2 regions of the Saccharicrinis sp. 156 genome follow, and region 2 is predicted to be linked to the other one. Evidence: riboswitches for the same ligand, from Rfam matches in the RefSeq annotation. Region 2 holds a riboswitch; the other holds the start of a gene.

Region 1 (8,222 bases), on a different contig from region 2:
GAGAAGTGTTTGGGCAAGGCATCAGCAGGTTGTTGAAATTGAGATCCCAAATATAGCTTCTTTCTCGAAAGTATTTAAAGATCATCAATCACAAATATTTGATTTTCTGTATTATGGTGATATTAAAACCATGAAATTGGCTAACTTTAAAGGTGCTGATACCGCAACAAGACGATATATCCACGATAAGCATGGGGTGAAAATGGTGCTGCCCAAAGGTTATAGATTGGTTAAAGATACAGCTGACTTTAGTTGGTTTAGGTTCGATCGATTAGAAACATCCATGCACATTGTGCTAAAATCTTTCGAACTGGAAAACATATCGTCCATTAGCGATAAGGACTTGGTACACTTGCGCGATTCGGTAGGCAGGGTATTTATTCCCGGACCTTCGGAGCTAACTTGTATGCAAACGGAGAAAACAATACCTGTAGTTTCTAAAAGGATGGTTGTGAATGGTTTAAATGTGATCGAAGTCCGAGGATTATGGAAGGTGGAAGGTTTTTTTATGGGAGGGCCATTTGTCGATTATTTTATAATAGATGATGCCAATGGCCGGTTATTGATGATTGATGGTTTTGTTCACGCCCCGCAGAAGCAAAACAAAGCTTATTATGTAAGGCTGATCGAATCTATATTGCAATCTGTTAAAATTTGATAAATGTGATAACGGTACGATTATTGAAGATCAGAGTTAAATATTTCTGTGTAATTTCGCGTTCCAGCAATTAAAGAAGCGGAATACCGTTTAAAATATAAATAAACTTAATTCTAAACAGATAAAATACCCATGTCTGTTGTTATACAAACAAAGTGATGATTAAAAACATAGGCCCTTTGCCTCCTATGCTATAGAGGAGCAGGTGATGTTCGTTAGTCTTGATACTTGATACTTATTTTAATTAGATGAATGCTAGAATAATAATCGCAATAATTATATCCTGTATGCTTGCGCCATTGCAAGTACATGCTCAAACCTCCGATTTTGAAACCATCTTATCAAGGGGAATATCCGATTATCAAACCGGAAAATATGAAAAAGCCTTGTCTTGGTTTAAGCAAGCATATAAGCTTGATAAAAGCTCGGATTTGGTTTGCTACCAAATGGCGGCAACTTATCTGGCTTTGCAGGATGATGCGCAAGCCGCCGTTTACAGCAGTAAGTTGTTGGATAAAGGAGGGGAGTATTGCGAAGATGCATATCTCATAAATGGTTCGGCCTGGGAAAACCTTGGGAGATCCAGGAAAGCCAGAAAAATCTATAAGGAAGCTTTGAAGAAATATCCGGCTAGCTATTTGTTGCATTATAACCTGGCACTGTCCCAATTTAATAATAAGCAGTATGAAGAAGCACAAGAACACGCGGTTTTTGCCATTGAAATGTATCCCGCACATGCGAGCAGCCACCTGCTGTTAGCTTACATCATGTTCGACATGGGGGAAAGGGTGCGCAGCATGTTGCCCCTATACTACTTTTTGCTGCTGGAGCAGGACAGTGATCGCAGCACAACGGCTTATGATCTGTTGGGGTCTCTTTGGAACCAGGGTGTTCGTGTAAAAGGGCAGCGTGATATCCAGCTTATTAAGGCCGGTTTTAACTATGGCGAATTTGCCAATGCAGAATTGGCTGTAAGTATGATTAAAGCCTCTGAATTTGAGAAAGAGGCCGAAGGAACTGAGATAGGTAATAGTTTGTTGGTTAAATTTGCTAACAATAGTACAACGCTTTTTAAGATTTTGGAAGAGTCGTCTGTTGATAAAAATGGGTTCTGGTGGGATTTTTACGTGAACTTCTTTTCAAAGCTCCAAAAAAATAATTTTTCGGAAACATTCTGCTATTTTATTAGTGGTTGCCGATATAACGAGGATGTGTTATTGTGGATGTCGGAACATCACAATGAATTTCAGCGTTTTACATCTTGGATGGAGGCGCAGTAACAACTGTTGTCAAATAATTCCCGGGATTACCTGTTCGTTTTTCGATACTCCCCTTAAGCGTCGCATATCCTCCATTTTCATTCATGGATAAAAGCCGGATAAACTTTATTCATCAATTTTGAATCAAATTGGCCAAAGCCTCGTATGCACAGAAAAGCATGTAGAACTAATAAAAATAAAAAATTATGGGCAAGGTTAAAACAAAGCATTTTCAATATACTGGAGTGGATGATTTCGATACCGCGATAGATCTGCAAATCAATGACTTTATTGATGAGAATAATGTTGATTCTGACAATATTGTAGATATAAAGTACTCTGCTCACTCCAGCCAGGAGGTGAACACATACTCAGCATTGTTGGTGTATATCGAGGAATAAAATAATAAATAAAAGATATGGAAGGTCGTTACTGTTGGGAACGACCTTTTTTTGTGTGATTTTTTTAATGTATTTTTGCCCCATCCAATTTTGCGCATAGGAACTTTTTGTAATGAATATATTAGGTGACTAGAACGGAGAATGGATGTAATGTGGTGTTGCATATAGCATTGTAAAAGGGAATCCTGTAACCGATGTTTTCGGGAGTCAGGAACTGTACCCGCAGCCGTATTCTGCCCTAATGGGTGAGCGAAAAATCACTGACAGGCAACAGCCTGTTGGGAAGATGCTCTAAATGAAAGTCGGAAAACCTGCCACGAAAGAAATAAGTAACCGTTTAACTTTCGGGAGTATAAAGTGATGACAGTAAAAAAAAGTGGATTATTTGTGGTGCTTATATTTGTGCTGATGGCCTGTAATCAAAAACAAAACGCCAAGCACAAAAGCCGGAATGAACTTGAGGCTGATGCGGTTTATCAGCCTGCCTATGCCAATCGTTTCTCCATCCAATACTTTAAGGATCATAAAAAAATAGAGGTTAAACATCCGTGGGATGAAAGTGAAAAACCTATGGTTACTTTACTTTCCGACGATGAACAATTCCTTAAAGACCACCCTTCGGCCATAAAAATACCGGTAGAAAAATGGATTTCTGTAACATCGACGCAAATATGTTATGCGAACGAACTAAACGTTATTGACCAATTGGTTGGTATGGCAGAACCTGAATATGTATCTAACCCCAAGATTCAAGAGGGATTAAAAAAAGGAAACATAAGGAATATAGGAACAGCTTTTGCGCCTGATTTGGAGTTGTTGTTAGCCTTAAATCCTGATATGATGATGATATCCCCATTTAAAGAGGATTTTTACGGACCCGCGCGGAGCGCCGGCATTAATATCGCTACAAATAGCAGCTATCTTGAAAATACTCCATTGGGGAGGGTGGAATGGTTGGTATATGTGGCCGCATTTTTTAATAAAGAAGAGGAAGCTATTTCAAAAGTAACCGAAATTGCCCAAAGATACCACAAAGTGAAAGCGCTTGCGGCTAGTTCAAAAATACGGCCGAGCGTTTTTTTAGGTAAGGTGTATCAAGGCGTTTGGTATACGGCGGCGGCAGAAAGTTATAACGCAAACTTTTTAAGGGATGCAGGTGTCGACTATGTTTTTAAGGACAGGCATGGAACCGGTTCCCTAAGTTATGATTTTGAAACAGTGTATGAAGCGGCCGGTAACTGCGATTATTGGTCGTTGATGGTGAATTATAAAGATGAGTTTAGCTATTCCGCTTTACTGGATGAAGATGGAAGATATGCGGATTTTAAAGCTTTTAAAACTAAAAATGTAATTTTTTCCAACACCAATCATTCAATGTTGTACGAAAAGGGATTGTTGGAGCCTGATGTTGTCTTGTCGGATTTGGTAATGCTGTTTCACCCTGGTCTTTTGAAAGGTAAAGAGTTGGTATATTATAAAAAATTATATAAAGATTAGCGTTGTATGCAAGGCGAGCTCGCAAAAGGGAGGAAGAATTATGCTTTTATGGCGCTGACCATATTATTAGTTTTTCTTTTTGTGCTTAATATCTCCCTGGGATCGGTGTATATCCCATTTCAGGTAGTAGTGAAATGGATGTTGGGTTTACCGGTTGACAATGAGATATGGGGAAACATTTTGCTAAAATCAAGACTCCCGCAAGCAATAACTGCTTTGCTCGCCGGCGCGGGTTTGGCTGCGGGCGGACTTCAAATGCAAACCTTATTTCGGAATCCTTTAGCGGGGCCTTCTATTTTGGGTATTAGTTCCGGGGCTGGTTTGGGAGTGGCTATTGTAGTGCTGTTGTTTGGGGCAATACAGGGAATTTCGCTTTCCAGCATAGGATGGTTTGGCTCTCTTACCATTACAGGTGCAGCATTTGTAGGTGCGCTTTGGGTATTGTTTATGGTGCTTTTTTTGGCCCGTAAGCTAAAAAACAATGCGATGCTACTGATCGTAGGCATCATGGTAGGTTATGCTTCAAGTGCCATTGTAGGGCTATTGCAATATATCAGTAGCAAAGAAGATGTTCAGGCTTTTGTGGTGTGGGGCTTAGGGTCGTTTAATAATCTCTCCTGGGATAAACATGTCATATTTATACCCATGGTTTTATTGGGCTTATTAGGTTCCTTGTTCCTGATTAAGCCGTTGAATGTTTTGCTGTTAGGCGAAAACTATGCCGCTAATTTAGGTTTAAATATCAAACGTTCCAGAGTTGGTATTTTAATCGTGACCGGTTTGCTTACTGCTACAGTGACGGCTTTCTGTGGACCGGTGGCTTTTTTGGGACTGGCCGTTCCGCATCTTTGTAAAGGAATTTTCAAAACTGCCGACCATTCGGTTTTAATTCCCGGTGTAATATTATTTGGAGGCGTACTGGCTTTGTTTTGTCATCTAATAGCCCGATTGCCGGGTTTCGATGGGACTTTGCCCATCAATGCGGTGACCTCGCTTATTGGAGCGCCCATAGTGGTGTATGTAATCTTGAAACGACGTAGTTTAATGCAGTAATATGAAGGAGGCGCAAGAAAAAATGTTTTTAGGTACAGAAAACCTGGCCGTGGGTTACGATAAACATGCCGACCCGTTGCACCGGAATATCAACGTGAGCGTTAAGGCTGGTCAGTTTATCTGTCTGTTGGGGCCTAACGGAGCAGGGAAATCAACGCTAATAAAAACATTGTCGGGATTTTTAAAGCCGTTAGACGGGCAGGTATGGTATGGAAAGGATAAAATTGAAAATCTATCCGAGGCCCATCGCGCCAAAAGAGTTAGCGTAGTGCTAACCGACAGGATAGATGTGCAAAACCTAAGCGTGTTTGAGCTGGTTGCTTTAGGCAGAACACCTTATACAGGATTTTTTGGTAAGCTGATGAAGCAGGATGTGGAACTGGTTCTGCATGCCATAGAAGAAGTTGGATTAAAAGGGTATGCCCAGAAACACATGGACAAAATGAGTGATGGAGAACGTCAGAAGGCTATGATTGCCAAGGCGTTGGTGCAGGAAACCCCGTTTATTATATTGGATGAGCCAACGGCCTTCCTGGATTTGCCTGCGAAAATCGAAATCATGCAACTGCTCCGTCGTTTGTCAAGGAAAAAAAATAGAGGTATTCTCTTGTCTACCCACGACTTGGAAATGGCTTTACAGATAGCCGATAAAATTTGGTTACTGGGACAGGGAAGAACATTACAGGAAGGTATTCCTGAAGATTTGGTGCTATCAAATGATTTTAAGTGTTTTTTTGAGCGGGAAGGAATTGAGTTTGATAATATTACTGGCAGTTTTTTGTACCATAACATAAAAAGGGAGCCCATCTCAATAGTGGGAACAGGTATTCGGAGTACGTGGGTGAGCAGGGCATTATACCGCATAGGCTTTGAGCCGGTAATCGATGATTGCGAATGGAAGGTGGAGGTTGGTTCTGGTGCTCCTCATATTTATAGCTTGTATTTTAGGGGCAAACTGTTAGGCGAAAGCAATTCGATAGAGCACTTATTGAATTCGATAAGTGCTCAACTAATAACGGATTTAAATAATCTCTAACAAGCTAACGTCAAAAATAACTACAGCAAAAGGACCTATCCTTCCACCGGAACCTTTTTTGCCCCATCCTAGTTCAGGTGGCACATAAAATTTATAGCGGCTTCCAATTTTCATCATCATAAGACCTTCCTTGTAGCCATCAATCACTTCATCTAACTTAAACTCCATGGGTGAATTCTCCTTGTAGGTATCGTCCAATATCTTTCCTCCCAGAAGCATAGCCCGTTGGTGTACTTTTACGGTGCTGTCGTATCGAGGGCTGTCCCCTTCACCTTCTTTGATAATCTCATATTGAAGCCCCGATTCGGTTTCAATAATATTGGGTTTGTTAAGGTTTTGTAACAAGAATTCTTCCGACTTTTTTCGATTTTGTCCGGCAGATCCGCCGCTTGCTTGTTTCCCTTTTCCTTTGCTTCTTGCCATAATTGATTTATAATGCGATTAACTGTTTGAAAGTGCGTTATTGTGATATTACAGGACAGACTTGCCTCCCTTTGTAAATATTGCAATTAACATTGCCCTTACGGACTTTGCATTGATAGAACACGCTAACAGCACTTTGAGATTTTGGAATGCAATATATGGCCTGAAGAAACATACATTTCTAATATTCCCCTTCGATGCTGCAACCCAGTTCTTCAGCCCAAAGATAAAGTATTCTAATTAATTAGGGGATAATACCAGGTAAACAGGTAAGTGGTCGCTATAGCCGTTTAAATAATTTCCCCCGCCGTAGGTTCTTAAAAGGTAACCTTTATAATCACCATCTTGCTGAATTAGATAGGGTTTTTTGTAAATATAAGCAGAGTCGTACTGAAACCCTTTTGAGCTATCTAAAAGTCCCCGGGAGATGATCAATTGATCAAATAAATTCCATTTGCCCCTGTAAAAAAGCGTTCCTTTTCCTTCTTTGAAATTCATGGCTAAAGGATTATATAAGTTATTGTGCTCTAGGTTGTTTTGGGACGTATGTGCGTCAAGGTGAATATGAACGGATTCATCGGTTGGGTCATCATTTAAGTCGCCCATGGTAATAATCTTTGCATCCCTGTTTATGTGTAAAAGAGAGTCGATGATTTGCCTGTTCAATAAGGCAGCCGATTTTCTGGAAGGGAGGCTTCTTTTTTGCCCGCCGTACCTGCTGGGCCAGTGATTTACAATTACATGAATCGGGTCCCCCTCGAGTTTGCCGGAAACTAACAGTTGATCCCGGGTGTATAACCTTTTGCCAGTTTCGGTACTTTGTATTATCAAGGGAAATAGTTGGGTCTTTTCAATCCAGAAGGCACTTGGTTTATAGAGTAGGGCAACGTCAATTCCTCTTTTGTCGGGAGAGTCGAAATGGATGATAGAGTAACCTTTGTCTTTCAGTTTATCCGAATGGATTAAATCTTCCAAAACCGAACGGTTTTCAACTTCGCACAAACCTATCAAGGTGGGGCCATCTATGCCTTGGTCTGTGCCCAGGTCGGCAATAACTTTGCTCAGGTTCTGTTGTTTGGAAACGTATCGTTCTGTATTCCATGCTTTTGATCCGCTTGGTGTAAATTCGCCGTCGTAAACACCAACATCATTGATGGTATCGAAAAGATTTTCGAGATTGTAAAAGGCAATTACGTGTGGATTATGTATCTGGGTATGGTTGTTTGTGAACTTACACCCTGCAATTAATAGGGTCAGCATTAAAAATAAAATAATATAGCGCATCTGTATTTAATAATATATTTTACTAATTGTGGGCAATATACGTATTTTATTTTCCCAAAGGTGTGCCGTTGCCATTTGATAATATCTTAATTTACGGGCTTTTTAGGTGGTTAGGTTCTGTTGGAAACAGAGAGTTGACAATGCAATGGTAGACCAATTGGTCTGCTTACGCCCCAATGGCTTTAACAATGTCTCTTATCCGATCCAGATGAATCTGTAGGATTTTATCGTTTTTGTTACGTAACTCTAAATGTTCAACAAAAAAGTCATGTTCTTCCGTAATGGGAAAGTCCTTGTTGTAAAACTTAAGCTCTTGCTCTTTCACCTTAATTCTACTCTTCAGCTTGGAAAGAATATCCATATGCTCTTCCAGAGCCAATAATTCAACAGAATTTAATGCTTGGTCCTGTCTGTCCGAGGGTAAATGAATATTCCTGTCGATGGTAAGCTGAACCTCACTAATAAAAAGGTCCAGTCTTTTTTTCCAGAGTTTATATTCAAACTCCAGATCCATCAGTTGTATAGATCCGTTCTTCATAAAAATAATGTTTTGGTTTGTTTATTACTCATAGCTAATTTTCCTGTCCTGATTACCTGGTATTTTATTTAAT
Region 2 (8,222 bases):
GCACCATAAGCGACAAAAAAAATATCCATTCGCAGCTATTGTTATTGCGAATGGATGATATAACAGCTGTTTATTTGTTGACGTATTTTTTTATCTTTTTGTCCCCAATCCAAACTATTTCGTTGGTTTCAAGGTCAGAAAGTTCCAGATTCGTCTGATAATAGTTTACGCGTTCTTTTTTATACGTGTCCACAATGGAGTTGATGTCTCCGTTTAGCATAAAATCGGCGCCCAGTTCTTTCCCCCACTGCTTGGCGGTTTCCAGGGAAGCAAACTCCTGTTGTGCCGCACGTTCTTTTCTAAGTTCTTCTCTTTTGTCGGCAGCCTGCACAAGACGAACCCTGCCACTATTAATAAACGACCGCTCTACATCTTTAATAAAAGTCCCTGAACTAATATGTTCGTGCGATTTGTTATAAATTAAACCCACTACTACAACCGGTTTTTTACCGTTGTTTTTTTGCATATAGTTGTCGATCCATGCACCTGAAAGTACCTGGTCTACCATGGCTTCTGCCACCATTTTTGAGTCCGTGTCGTTCCATCTTCCGCTAAGGTCGATTGCTTCATCGGGAGACACCCTCTCCACTTTATGACTGGCGCAGGAAGAAAAAAGTAACGCGACGAAAAGTACGGACGAAAGTAATTTAGTTTTCATATCTAACGTGTTTTGGTTGGATAAATTTTTATATCAAATAATGTAAATATTATAATCCTGAAAAATCAATTATCGTGCCAACTAGTTATTTAAAATGCTAAGGTAATGCTTAATATTTTCTATTAAATACGCCGAATCACCTTTCTTTTTGCTCACATCTATCATCATGTCGTGTAGGCCTTTGTCAAGGTGCGCACAGCCTACTTTAAATTTTGCGTTCGACATCTTTAGGATGTATTCAATCGGAAATTCTTCGTCTTGGTATAAATCAATTAATATATCAAACGGGGTTTGCATAAAATGATCAACCGTATCGCCTTTGGGTTCGTAATACCAATTTAAATCATTAGCGTAAAGATAATGATGATGACTATCTCCAATGAGCGTGTCTCCGTTTTTATTCCTGTTGGAATAGCCCATCACTTCAACCGTAATCTTTAATTCTTTAAAAAACGATTCTAATTTTTTTACTGTTTGACGGTCGTTATCAATGGTTGAATTAAATACAATTCCTATGTCCCTGGCTTGTTTTAAGTTGCATATTACAGGTGTCCGTTTTTTCTTTTTAAGTTTTTGCTTTAACATGAAAGCACCCATTCGTATTCTAAGCTTATTATAGTAGTTCACAGAATTAATTTTCTAGAAGATCAATAAATTCGGATTCGTTCACAATTTTCACGCCGATCTTTACAGCTTTCGCTAATTTTGCAGGTCCGGTTTTATCACCCGCTACAAGATACGATGTTTTTGCCGAAACTCCGCTAAGGTTTTTGCCGCCATGTTGTTCAATGATGGTTTTAAGTTCGTCGCGGGAGAAATTAGAGAAGGTTCCGCTGACAACAAACGAGAGTCCGGTAAATTTGCCCTCGCTTTCTTTTTGTTCTTCGCTTTCCAACTGGAGGCCTGTGTTTTTCAACCGCGATATCATGGCCTGATTTTCATGGTCGGCAAAATAAGCTATCACACTTTCGGCCACTTTGGGGCCAATGTCATCCACCTCTGTTAGTTCTTCCAGCGTGGCAGCAGCCAGTTTGTCTATGGTGTTAAACTTTTTGGTCAAGGTTTTGGCTACCGTGGCGCCTACGTGTTTAATGCCCAACCCAAATAAAACATTGGAGAAAGGAACTTCTTTTGATCTGGATATGCCGTTTAAAAGGTTTTGTGTCGATTTTTCCTGGAAACTGAAAAGCTTTTTGTTTTCCTCATCACCGGAAACTCTGGTTAAGCCGTTGAGTTGTTCGTAGGTTAGCGCATATATATCGCTTACGTCTTGTACCAATCCCTTTTCAAAAAGCAGGTCAACCACCTGCTCGCCGAATGAATCAATGTTCAAGGCCTTCCTGCTCACAAAATGTTCAATCTTTCCTTTGAGTTGCGGCGGACAAACCTTATCGTTGGGACAAAAGTGTGCTGCTTCTCCTTCCGGGCGAATAAGCGCTGTTCCACATTCGGGACAGTGTGTTATGAAATTAATTTTAGTGGACATGGGGTGTCGCGCACTTTCGTCGACCCGTGTGATTTTAGGAATGATTTCGCCACCTTTTTCAACATATACCATATCGGATTCATGCAAATCCAGTAGGTCAATGATGTCGGCATTATGTAATGAAGCTCTTTTTACCGTTGTGCCTGCCAGTTGAACAGGCTCCAAATTGGCGACCGGTGTTATTTTACCCGACCTGCCCACCTGGTAGTCGACGGACAGCAGTTTTGTGCGCGCTTCTTCCGCCTGAAATTTGTAGGATATAGCCCATCTGGGTGATTTAGCCGTATAACCCAGTTCATTTTGTAGGTTTATATCATTCACCTTTATCACGATACCATCAATTTCATAAGGCAGGTTGAATCTTTCACGATCCCAATAATTTATAAAATCGTTAATCTGATCCAGAGAATGGCAGCGTTTGTAATGTTCGGGAATTTTAAAACCCCATGTTCGTGCTTTTTCCAAATTGTTGGAATGAAGGGCAGAGGGCAGCTTGTCGCCCAACATATAATATAGGAAACAATCCAGACCACGCTTGGCCACATCGGAACTTTTTTTCATTTTGAGCGAACCCGCAGCAGCATTTCTGGCGTTGGCAAAAGGAGCCTCACCCTCTGTTTCACGGAGTTCATTTATTTTTTGGAATTCGGCTTTAGGAATGAAAATTTCGCCTCTAATCTCAAAATTCTCCAAGTAGTCGCCTTTTAATTGCAGCGGTATACTTCGTATAGTTTTAACATTGGAAGTTACGTCATCCCCCTTTTCTCCATCGCCCCGGGTTACGGCATGTTTCAGTATTCCATTTTCATAGGTAAGGCCTATGGCGGTACCATCGTATTTTAACTCGCACACGTATTCAATCTCGTCGCCAATGGCCTTGGTTACCCTTTGGTGGAAATCCGCTATCTCACTTTCGTTGTAAGTGTTGCCCAACGAAAGCATAGGGTATTGATGGGTAATTTGCCGAAAATCGTTGGATAAATCGCTGCCTACACGTTGGGTTGGACTGTTGGGGTCAAAAAAATCGCGGTTTTCTTCTTCTAGTTTCAGGAGCTTGTGCATCATCTGATCATAATCATAATCAGAAATAGTAGGCTGGTTTAAAACGTAATAATTATGGTTGTGTTGGTTAAGTTGTTCTCTTAAGTATTGTATTTCTTGTTGTATATCTTTGCTCATCATCTATCATTTTTTAGAATAGGTAACGTGTAAAAATACAATTTTTAGGCAAGGAACGAACCAGGGAAAACAAAAAAGCATGCTTTCCCTACATTTTGAGAAAGCATGCTTCAACAGTTATTAATTGGCAGATGATATTTATTGTACAAATAAAGCCCAAGCCGGGGCTATCCCCGTGTTAAAGGTCTTTATGAGTTCTTTATCTTTGTTATACATTAACAATTGACCATTTGCTGAAGTGCTTTCCGAGATCATACAGAATACGTCATTCGTTTCCGGGTTAACGGCTACTCCGTTTAAACCGTTTATGTTAGATAAAAAAGGTTCCGTTTCGAAAGTGCTGGTTGCTACATCAAAAGTTTGCAGCCCACCTACCTGAATCCAGTTTTCATCCGCATCCTGCACCCATGAAGATGCCACAAGGTAGATTTTTGAAAAATCATTATTGGCAGCCATGATGGAGCTGTATCCGGTGGAAACGCCACTTAATTGATGCACGGTATCAAGCTCGTCATTCTGCGTGTTGATATACCCAATCCCGGTTTCGGTAGAAGGAGATCCGTATGTGCTTATTAAGCTAACGTATAGGTTGTTGGAATTGTCTTTAAGGAAATAAGAAGATACAGCAGGAAGATCTATATATGTAAATTCTTCTGTGGCTAAATTCATTACGGCCACTTTCTGCAGGTAATTTAGCGCACAGTACAATTTACCGTTAACAATCTCAAGCCCTTCGGCACCACCTGCCAACGGAATCTTTTTTTCCACAACATTGGTTTTAATATTGTATTTGGCAATGTACGACAGGTTGATGTCATCCCAGATGTCGCCGCCCCAACATGAAATATACAAATAGTCACCATCACCAACACAATATCTTGGTTTAACAACATCAGAGGTGACGCCGTTTTCAGTTTGTTCCAGGAAAACATTGTCGAAATGATATACTTCGTCCTTGTTGTTTCCCATTACATAAATGTTTCCCTCGTAGCTATAGGCAAATTGCGGGTTTCCTGACATGGCAACGCCATTAATAGATTCGTATATATAATTGTTTATCGTTGAATCTGCCAGGTTAAATGATGATAGAGAACCTTTAGTACCTCCATAATTACCATAATTTACAATGTAAAGACTTGATGTTTCATCATTGCTAATAACCTCATTGTCATCCTCACATGATGAAAACAGAAATGGAACGAGGGCAAATAATAAAATTAACTTTTTCATTTTTATTGATTTATAGAATTTAATATTAATTTTTAAAATTGAATCGCACGCCTAAAGTGTAACTTACCATAGGCATGGCGTATCTATATTCGTTCTGATATTCTTCACTGAAAACATTATCGACATTCAAAAATATACGAAGCTTGTGTTTTTTTAGCTCCAGTTTTTTGTACGCGGAGATATTAAAAAGAAAATAGGGGTCAAGACTTCTTCCTTCCTCCTGATTGTAGTATCTGCTTCCGGTGTAAGATCCATTAACTTTTATACCCTGTTCTTTGTAGTTAAAATGGATAAACCCATTGGCCAGGTTTTTGGGCGTGTATTCCAGTTGACGACCAATTTTATCGGTTTGATTTTTCGATTTGTCTCTGACGGCTGTGTTGTGCGTGTAATTTGCGCCTAGTTTTATGGTTGTCCGATTGAGATTTAAAGTAGCATCCGAATGAAACTCTACCCCTTTGCTTTTTACGCTAAGTATATTAGCAGCGATCCAACCATCCGGTTTAGGAATCCACATCAACCAGTTGTCAACGTCCATATAAAAGTATTGTATATTGGTTTTAAGGGTAAACGATTCTGAACAGATGGTATGTTTAATCCCTGTTTCAATGTTAAGTCCATCTTCGGGTTTTAAATTTTCGTTTGCCGTATAATTCGGTTGGTCCCAATAACGATCGTTTAAGGTTGGGATTCTATAACTTCTTTGTATGTTTCCTGTCAGTTTAAGGATGGAGTTTTTATTGGTCATTAGGTTATGTTCTATCCCTAAAGCCGGGGTAAATGGTGCGGTAAAATCTGTAACAAATTGCTGGCGTAGGTTGATTGATACTGTAGTGTTTGATCCTGCATTAATGAATAATGATGAATATAGATCTAGCCGGTCTTCTATTGGATTGTCTTTATAAGCATATACGTCGGGTATGATGTGTTTATATTGCGCACCTATTGCGTATTTCATACTTTTCCATCGATGGTTTAAACCAACTTCGGAAACTAACCTTTGCGTTGAGATAGATTGATTCGTATTGTCATTGTAAGTAGCATCATCGTAAACAAACCCTGCGCCGGCATGAAAATTTACTTGGTGCTTTTGGTTATTGTATTGAACCCAACTCCTCAAGTGTGTATCTTCATATATTTCGCGCTTAAGCGTGTCACTTGAATTGGCTTCTATGGTTGGTTGAACTTCGTGCCAATTATTGGCATACCAAAACATTGAAGTCAACGTTTCCTTGTCCGAGAATTTAAAATTGAACTCCTGCACAAGGTTTATATTATCGATAGCCGCATATTTTTGCTTTTCAGTTCTGTATTTTCCCGTTTCAAAGTCTTTGATTTCTGTATTCTTAAATTCGAAGTTGTTTTCTTTTTTGTAAGATAAAAGGCGGGTGACAGATTCGAATTTACCATTGCCCAAAAGAATTTTACCGCCTAACGTGTGCATCCCGAACGACCCCGTTGAAGCAAGCAGATCTACTTCTTGTCCTTGCGTCCAGTTTAGGGAAGAACCTAATCGTATGCTACCACCAATGGAACCTGAACCAACGGATGCGGAAGAACTTCCGTACAAAATGTTAACCTTGTCGAAAAGAAAGATGGGTACATTACTCGGATTAGAGCTGCCCAGGGTTAACGAGTTGAGGGTTAGTCCCCCAACCATCAAGGAAGTATGGTCGGCTGATGTACCCCTGAAATGAAAACTGGACAAGCCACCTGCATTCGATTTTATATAAATAGGAGCATAGCTGGAAAGTAATCCGGTTAGGTTTTGGGAAGCCATTTGCTCCAATTGTTCCGCGGATATATTTTGTGTTTTGCTTCCCACCTGATATTTGTTCGACACAGGAGAAACAATCTCAACCTCTAAAATATGTATGGTATCCTCGAGCACCAGGTGCGAGGTGTCACTCAAAAAATATGAGGTTTGTCCATGGACAACGGAAGCAATACCAATAATAAAAACAATCCCTACTAATCTTAGCATCTTTGTTAAAATCGTAGCTCGGATAGAATAGGAAAGATGCCCTTTGCAGAATACCTTTAACAGCCTAGCTCCCGAAGCCTTTGTTAAACTATATTGGCAGGTATTCTGACTCGTTCAAATTACTGATACCTTCCCAACAGACACGTGCCTGTCAGTGGTGTGAGACTTTCAGTAACAATTAATTGAACCTACAGCTGCGGGTACAGTTCCGGAATTTTGGTATACGCCAAGCACCGGATTCCCTTTTCATTCGCCGGTTGTTACAACCGTTGAAAACCAAATTTTGTGCAAATGTAATAAAATAATCGAGTTTTAATATTTATTCAAAATTTAAATAATTAATCAACGGGAGAACCATAGAAATAAATGGACGGTCTTTATAGTGGCTTAAATGGCAATAAATAAAAAAAACTATTTTTTCTTAAAGGATTTGAATCAGGATTATGTTTTGAATTAGATAAGTGTTTATATCAACCGAAATCTTATATTTGCATTTGAAATTTATAGAAAACGAAAAAATAAATGAAGAATAAAATCCATATCCCCGCAATTCTGACCATTCTTATAGCATTTGTTTCGTGCGATAAAGACTATCCGGATATCATATCTAATGATGCACTTGCCGGTGTATTTGTGGGAAATGAAGGTGGAACAGTAAGTTTTTACAATGAAAGAGACAGCAGTGTTACTGCAGATATGTATAACGAAGTCAATAGCGTTTCGCTCGGTGGAAAGCTGACCGCATTTTCCGTGGTCGGTAACCGAGGTTATATTTTAAAAGGTTCGGCAGGTGCCCAGGAGATTGACTTGGTTGATATGGAGTCTTTCATATCAATAGGCAGTGAAAACGGGTTTAGCAATTTGACAGACCTAAAGGCGGTGTCGGACCAGTTTTTATATGCTACCCAAGGAACGGTGAGTGACGGGAATTCCGGCTCTGTTTTGATAATGGACAGTACTGCCATAGAGATTGGCGAACCATTAAGAGTAGGTAAAAATCCTACCAGAATAGCATATAGCAAGGGGAAAAAGTTGTACGTGGCCAATACGGGCGGTCAGGCATATCCTGATTCAACCGTGATGGTTATTGATATTACCCTAAAAGAGGTAACAGATACAATAGCGCTGGAACAGGAATTAGATGAAACAACCACGCTGAAACTAAAAACTCCGGTTGAGATGGTGATCGACGGTTACCGGAACATATGGGTATTGTGTGTGGGATTGAATGGGGAAGGTGCCGGATTGGCCAGGATCAACTACGGAACACATGAGGTAAAAGTGTTTCCGTTTGTGGATGATTATGTGGCGAACGGGCGAAATTGTTTAATGACTTCACTTGGAGGAGGTACCATATTTTACGTAAACGATGGTACATACGCTATGCGCTATGATGATGATGAATTACCTGCCAACAAGTTTTTTAAGGAAGAAACCTATAAAAGTATGGTGTTTGATGCTATGGCCATTAATCCATATACCGGAAAATACTTTTGCGCTGTTGATGGACAGGGCGAGGCAAACGGTTCGGTATTCATATTCGACCGATATGCATATAATAGTGAGAATACTGTTTTTGAAGTTGGCGTAATGCCGCGTCATTTTGTATTTGTCCGCTAGCAAAAAATGGTTCTGCGCTTTTTGTTCATTGCGCCTTTGCAAGATATTTAATCCTCCGATTTGTC

What was found. A riboswitch is a leader RNA that binds a small molecule or an ion and turns the genes downstream of it on or off. The one in region 2 is predicted to bind cobalamin.
Region 1: another riboswitch for cobalamin. It lies ahead of ACRD64_RS17825 (ABC transporter substrate-binding protein); the one in region 2 lies ahead of ACRD64_RS10090 (TonB-dependent receptor plug domain-containing protein).

The regions. Positions count from the first base shown of each region.
Region 1 covers NZ_JBNGOS010000030.1:54,168-62,389, forward strand. Annotated here, with positions in the region: gene ACRD64_RS17810 (DUF4837 family protein) at 1-658, shown strand, start outside; gene ACRD64_RS17815 (tetratricopeptide repeat protein) at 907-1,938, shown strand; gene ACRD64_RS17820 (hypothetical protein) at 2,124-2,318, shown strand; cobalamin riboswitch at 2,455-2,651, shown strand; gene ACRD64_RS17825 (ABC transporter substrate-binding protein) at 2,679-3,815, shown strand; gene ACRD64_RS17830 (iron chelate uptake ABC transporter family permease subunit) at 3,822-4,868, shown strand; gene ACRD64_RS17835 (ABC transporter ATP-binding protein) at 4,870-5,904, shown strand; gene ACRD64_RS17840 (FKBP-type peptidyl-prolyl cis-trans isomerase) at 5,890-6,327, opposite strand; gene ACRD64_RS17845 (endonuclease/exonuclease/phosphatase family protein) at 6,568-7,611, opposite strand; gene ACRD64_RS17850 (hypothetical protein) at 7,778-8,149, opposite strand.
Region 2 covers NZ_JBNGOS010000013.1:74,414-82,635, forward strand. Annotated here, with positions in the region: gene ACRD64_RS10070 (penicillin-binding protein activator LpoB) at 71-658, opposite strand; gene ACRD64_RS10075 (DUF6913 domain-containing protein) at 740-1,285, opposite strand; gene ligA (NAD-dependent DNA ligase LigA) at 1,290-3,326, opposite strand; gene ACRD64_RS10085 (hypothetical protein) at 3,462-4,553, opposite strand; gene ACRD64_RS10090 (TonB-dependent receptor plug domain-containing protein) at 4,579-6,537, opposite strand; cobalamin riboswitch at 6,616-6,833, opposite strand; gene ACRD64_RS10095 (YncE family protein) at 7,060-8,157, shown strand; gene ACRD64_RS10100 (hypothetical protein) at 8,205-8,222, opposite strand, start outside.